Linked DNA regions of Parazoarcus communis. The protein of the gene in region 1 binds, or shares a complex with, the protein of each later gene. Links are inferred from orthologs where the notes say so. Each region holds a gene or a part of one and is shown on either strand. Other genes may lie near its edges. The genes, in order: trxA and CEW87_RS02605.

The links.
Region 2: the proteins of trxA (region 1) and CEW87_RS02605 are in contact, whole or in part, in an NMR structure (PDB 2IPA), measured with the Bacillus subtilis proteins. The link is inferred for Parazoarcus communis from one-to-one orthologs.

The regions. Positions count from the first base shown.
Region 1 is NZ_CP022188.1:2,866,307-2,869,379, reverse strand. The notes cover bases 1-2,751. They hold trxA (thioredoxin TrxA), read left to right. Parts: upstream 1-1,088; coding sequence 1,089-1,415; downstream 1,416-2,751. Other genes in these bases: rho (transcription termination factor Rho), read left to right, coding at 1,582-2,751; fdxA (ferredoxin FdxA), read right to left, coding at 488-811; CEW87_RS13145 (CBS domain-containing protein), read right to left, coding at 1-382. In the rest of the region: more of rho, read left to right, coding at 2,752-2,844; CEW87_RS13125 (3-hydroxybutyryl-CoA dehydrogenase), read right to left, coding at 2,911-3,073. UniProt on the Bacillus subtilis protein: Participates in various redox reactions through the reversible oxidation of its active center dithiol to a disulfide and catalyzes dithiol-disulfide exchange reactions.
Region 2 is NZ_CP022188.1:563,778-566,889, forward strand. What follows is about bases 140-2,929. They hold CEW87_RS02605 (arsenate reductase ArsC), read left to right. Parts: upstream 140-1,222; coding sequence 1,223-1,636; downstream 1,637-2,929. Other genes in these bases: CEW87_RS02590 (GH36-type glycosyl hydrolase domain-containing protein), read left to right, coding at 140-238; CEW87_RS02595 (ArsR/SmtB family transcription factor), read left to right, coding at 315-686; CEW87_RS02600 (arsenate reductase ArsC), read left to right, coding at 683-1,195; arsB (ACR3 family arsenite efflux transporter), read left to right, coding at 1,640-2,707; arsD (arsenite efflux transporter metallochaperone ArsD), read left to right, coding at 2,725-2,929. Outside these bases: more of CEW87_RS02590, read left to right, coding at 1-139; more of arsD, read left to right, coding at 2,930-3,096. UniProt on the Bacillus subtilis protein: Catalyzes the reduction of arsenate [As(V)] to arsenite [As(III)]. In vitro, can dephosphorylate para-nitrophenyl phosphate (pNPP).

The DNA.
Region 1 (3,073 bases):
GCTCTTCGAGCACCGCTTTTGCCACATCATGAAAGCTCACCACACCGAGCAAGGTCGTGCCATCCATTACCGGCAGGTAGCGTTGATGGTGATCAACCATCAGACGACGCAACTCGTCCATTTCCATGTTGGGTGCAGCAACCATCGGTACGGCCAGCATGGCCTGCTCGATCAGCATTTCCGCCCAGGCGGCACCGCCTTTCTGAACGGCCTGAAGCACCTCGCGGAAAGTCAGCATGCCGGCCATCTGGCCCTTGGAGAAGACCACCAGCGAGCCGACGTCCTGCTCGGTCATGATCGTCACCGCTTCGGCCAGACTCTTGTTTGGCGAAATGGTGTAAAGCACCTTCCCCTTGATCGCGAGAATCTCGCTTACCAGCATGATAGTTTTCCTCGGATATATTTTGTTTAGTTTGAGGCTGTGCGCCATCTTAGTGCATTGGGGAACTCCCTGAAAGCCGCCCCTGGACGGGCCTTCAGGGCACGGTCACCGCTTCAACTCACCGAGCTTGTCCTTCACCTTCGCCCACTCGTCCGCATCGGGGAGCGGATCCTTGCGCTCGACAATCGGTTTCCACTGGCTTGCCAGCTCCGCATTGAGCGCGATGAAGGATTCCTGGCCGGCGGGTACGTCATCCTCGGCGAAAATGGCCTCGACCGGACATTCGGCGACACAAAGCGTACAGTCAATACACTCCTCCGGATCGATGACAAGAAAATTCGGCCCTTCGCGAAAACAGTCGACGGGGCAGACATCCACGCAATCGGTATATTTGCAGCGCACACAGGCTTCGGTCACAACATAGGTCATTGCTTTGCTCTCACGGGTAACGACACCTGCCACTGGATAGGCATTCGTGCTCACAGGCGACAATATAGTCCAGCGTTTTGCTTTTTCGCCACGACAATGCACTTTTTCAGGACTTCGGACCGATAACACCTTGACGTGACCGACGTCATCGCATAACTTTCGGGAAACCTTCTTCCCGGCACCCTTCCCAGTGCCTGGCCGAACGGGTCCTCAGCGACCCTTCATCTCTCTAGTATCAAGTATTACGCAACACATCTCCCCCCTGATGCGAGGAATCATGAGCGAGCATATTCAATACGTGACCGACAGCAACTTCGAGTCCGAAGTGCTGCAGTCCCAGACGCCGGTACTCGTCGACTACTGGGCTGAATGGTGCGGTCCCTGCAAGATGATCGCGCCGATCCTGGACGAAGTCGCAAAAGACTACGCTGGCAAGCTCAAGGTCGCGAAGCTCAACATCGACGAAAACCAGGAAACGCCGGCAAAGTACGGCATCCGTGGCATTCCCACCCTGATGCTTTTCAAGGGCGGGAACATCGAGGCGACGAAAGTCGGCGCCCTTTCAAAATCTCAACTGACAGCCTTCATTGACAGCAACATCTAAGCCGGAAACCGCTCCGGCCCGTTCTCGCGGTGCGACGCGCGCCCGCCGCCGGGGCCCCCGGCACCGCGACGGTAATCCTCCCGAAAACATTCCGTCCGATGACGACCTGCTCGACGCAGAATCGTCTGGAGAGACGGGTACGCCCACCGATCCGGCCATCCCTGCCCTGCACCTGTCCGAGCTCAAAGCACTGCACGTCAGTGAATTGCTCGAGATGGCAGTCGCAAATGATGTCGAAGGCGCCAATCGCCTGCGCAAACAGGAGCTCGTCTTTGCGCTGCTGAAGAATCGTGCACGCAAGGGCCAGCCCATCAGCGGCGACGGCGCACTTGAAGTCCTTCCCGACGGGTTTGGCTTCCTGCGCTCGCCCGACACGTCCTATCTTGCGGGTACCGACGACATCTACGTGTCGCCGTCGCAGATCCGGCGTTTCAACATGCGCACCGGCGACACCATCGAGGGTGAGATTCGCACCCCGAAGGATGGCGAGCGCTATTTCGCACTGGTCAAGCTGGACAAGATCAACGGCCGCCCTCCCGAGGAGTGCAAGCACAAGATCCTGTTCGAGAACCTGACGCCCCTGCACCCGCAGGAGTGCCTGAAGCTTGAGCGCGAAATCCGTGGCGAGGAAAACGTCACCAGCCGCATCATCGACATGATCGCGCCAATCGGCAAAGGTCAGCGTGGTCTGCTCGTCGCCCCGCCAAAGAGCGGTAAAACGGTGATGCTGCAGCATATCGCCCATGCGATCACGTCCAACCACCCCGATGTCGTGGTGATCGTGCTGCTGATCGACGAACGCCCGGAAGAAGTGACCGAAATGCAGCGCTCGGTGAAGGGCGAGGTCGTGGCCTCCACCTTCGACGAACCCGCATCCCGTCACGTTCAGGTTGCCGAGATGGTGATCGAGAAGGCCAAGCGCCTGACCGAACACAAGAAGGATGTCGTCATCCTGCTCGACTCGCTGACGCGACTGGCGCGTGCGTACAACACGGTCGTACCGGCTTCGGGCAAGGTCCTGACCGGCGGCGTCGATGCCAACGCGCTGCAGAAGCCCAAGCGCTTCTTTGGCGCCGCGCGGAACATCGAGGAAGGCGGTTCGCTGACCATCATCGCCACCGCGCTGATCGACACCGGCAGCCGTATGGACGACGTGATCTACGAGGAGTTCAAGGGCACCGGCAACATGGAGCTCCACCTCGACCGCCGCATGGCAGAAAAGCGCGTGTATCCGGCCATCAACGTCAATCGCTCGGGCACCCGACGCGAAGAGCTGCTGATGAAGCCGGACATCCTCCAGAAAGCCTGGATTCTGCGCAAGCTGTTGTACGGCATGGACGACATCGACGCGATGGAGTTCCTGCTGGACAAGGTCAAGGCCACCAAGAGCAACGCCGAGTTCTTCGACGCAATGCGTTCGGGACGCTGAGAAATCAAGCGCCCCACATGAGAAAGCCACCTTCGCAGGTGGCTTTTTTTCGTCTGTGAGCAGCGATTACTTGCCGTACTCAAAGAAGCCCTTACCCGTCTTGCGACCGAGATAGCCGGCTTCCACCATCTCCACCAGCAAGGGTGCCGGACGGTACTTCGGATCCTTGAAACCTTCGAACAGCACCTGCATCACGGCCAGTTCGACATCCAGACCGATCATGTCACAC
Region 2 (3,112 bases), 2.3 Mb from region 1 along the record:
CGATGTCCTGCACATCAACCCTTCCCTGCCTGCCGACTGGCCCGGCCTCACGATGCGGTTCCGCCATGGAAGCACGTCCTACAACATCGTCGTCTCCCAATCCGGCGGCGGCGAAGCCGGGGTAACTCGCATGGAACTGGATGGCGCCGAGGTGCCCGGGCGGAGCATCCCGCTGCTGGACGACCATCTGAAGCACGATCTCCACGTCCGGGTCGGCAGCGGCGATCCCGGCGGGTAGGCCCAGCCCCCGCCGGGCTGGTTTCTGCAACAAAAACTTCATCCTCGTTCGTCCATATTTCGATAATATTCGAACTATGGAAACGTTAAACGCAGCCGAACTCCTCGCCGCCCTGGGTCATGAATCCCGCCTGAGCATCTTCAGACTGCTGGTGGAAGCCGGACCTGAAGGCGTTCATGCGAGTTCAATCGGGGAGCAGCTCGGCATGGCGCCGGCCACGCTGTCCTTCCACCTTGCGCATCTGAGCCGGGTCGGGCTGATTCGCGGGCAGAAGGAGAGCCGCTTCATCCGCTACACGGCCGAGTTTCCAACCATGGACGAACTGATCGTCTTTCTGACCAGCAACTGCTGCCAGGGCGAGGCCTGCCTGCCCAAGGCAAGCGCATGCAGCACGGCGGCACAGGGTCGAAACCTGAAGACCGACACACACACCTGCAAGGAGCCCTGATTGTGGAACGCCCGCTCAACGTCCTGTTTCTGTGCACAGGCAACTCGGCCCGCAGCATTCTGGCCGAAGCCATTCTGAACCACTCCGGGAAGGGACGCTTCAACGCCTTCAGTGCCGGCAGCCACCCCAGCGGCACAGTCAATCCCCTCGTCCTCGAACTGCTCAAGCAGCAGGGATTTGCCACCGAGGGCCTGCGCAGCAAGGCCTGGTCCGAGTTCGCCACACCCGACTCACCCAAACTGGATTTCGTGTTCACCGTGTGCGACAACGCCGCGGGTGAAGTGTGCCCGGTCTGGCCCGGCCAGCCGATGACGGCGCACTGGGGCATCGAAGACCCGGCAGCGGTGACGGGTGACGATACTGCCAGGCGTCAAGCCGTATCCAGGGCGCTGCACATGCTGAATCGTCGTATCGCGCTCTTCACCAACCTGCCCTTTGCCAAGCTCGACCGCCTGTCGTTACAGAACAAGCTCGACACCATCGGCGACTTGCGCAAGCAGGGCGAATGAACACCAACGACTGAAAACAATACCGAAATGAGTACTCTCAAGACCGTGCTGGTGTTATGCACCGGAAACTCCTGCCGCTCGCAGATGGCCGAAGCGATCCTCAACCATGAGCTTGGCGACCGGGTTCGCGCCCTGTCGGCGGGCACGCTGCCGCAGCCGAAGGTTGCCGATGGCGCGATCGAGGCCTTGAAGGCCGCCGGCCTGCCGACCGCGGGCCTTCACCCCAAGACCATCGACGCCGTGATCGACGAGCCGATCGACCTGGTGGTGACCGTGTGCGACAACGCCAAGGAAAGCTGCCCGATCTTCCCGCGTGTGGTGCCGCGCATGCACATGCCCTTTCACGACCCGCATGGCGAACCGCTGGAGAGTTTCATCAAGGTACGCGACGAAATCCGGACGCAGCTGATTCCCGCTGTCCGGACTGCACTGGAGCGGTGAACGATGTCTGCACAATGTGAAGCAACTGCCAAGCTTGCCGCCGGCGCGCCGATGAGTGTTTTCGAGCGCTACCTGACGGTGTGGGTGTTCCTGTGCATCGTGACCGGGATTACGCTCGGGGAGTTCGCACCGGGCGTGTTCCAGACCATTGGCCGCATGGAATACGCACAGGTGAATCTGCCCGTCGGCCTGCTGATCTGGGTGATGGTGATCCCGATGCTGGTCAAGGTCGATTTCGGCGCGCTGAATGAAGTCAGGCAGCACGTGCGCGGCATCGGCGTGACCCTGTTCGTGAACTGGCTGGTGAAGCCGTTCTCCATGGCATTTCTCGGCTGGCTCTTCATTCGCCACCTGTTTGCGCCGATGCTGCCGGCCGATCAGATCGACAGCTATATTGCCGGCCTCATCCTGCTCGCCGCGGCGCCGTGCACCGCGATGGTGTTCGTGTGGAGCAAGCTGACCAATGGCGACCCTTTGTTCACGCTGTCGCAGGTAGCGCTGAACGACGCCATCATGGTGTTCGCCTTCGCGCCGCTGGTCGGCCTGCTGCTTGGCATCTCGGCAATCACCGTGCCGTGGGCCACACTGGTGACCTCGGTGGTGCTGTACATCGTGATCCCGGTCATCATCGCCCAGGTGTGGCGCAAGATGCTGCTTGCCAAGGGCCAGGCCGCTTTTGACGCCGCGATGGAGAAGATCGGCCCGTGGTCGATTGCTGCACTGCTGCTGACGCTGATCCTGCTGTTCGCCTTCCAGGGCGAGGCGATCCTCCGGCAGCCGCTGATCATCGCGCTGCTGGCCGTGCCCATCCTGATCCAGGTGTTCTTCAATTCGGCGCTGGCCTACTGGCTGAACCGTGCCGTCGGTGAGAAGCACAACGTGGCCTGCCCGTCTGCGCTGATCGGTGCGTCGAACTTCTTCGAGCTCGCGGTAGCCGCTGCCATCGCCATCTTCGGTTTCAACTCGGGCGCGGCGCTGGCTACGGTGGTGGGCGTGCTGATCGAAGTGCCGGTGATGCTGCTGGTGGTGAAGGTCGTGAATTCGTCGAAGGGCTGGTACGAAGCCCGTTAGTCTCCAGGAAGATCGTCATGAAAAAACTCGAAGTCTTTGATCCTGCGATGTGCTGCTCCACCGGCGTGTGCGGTGTCGATGTCGACCCGGTGCTGGCCCAGTTCGCGGCCGACCTGAAGTGGGTCGAGGAACACGGTATCAGCGTCGCGCGCCACAACCTCGGTCAGGAGCCCCAGGCTTTCGTGGCCAACCCGGCGGTGGTCAAGGAGATGGAAGCGGGCATGGAGCGCCTGCCCATCCTCGCGGTGGACGGCCACATCGTGTCGACCGGCATGTACCCGTCACGGCTGCAGCTGGCGCAAAAGCTCGGCATTACGCTGACCCGCGACGAGAAACCCCGCATCAAGGCCGGCAGCCCGTGCTGCTCGCCCGACTCCGGTTGCTGCTGAGGCAAGGGAGCAGACC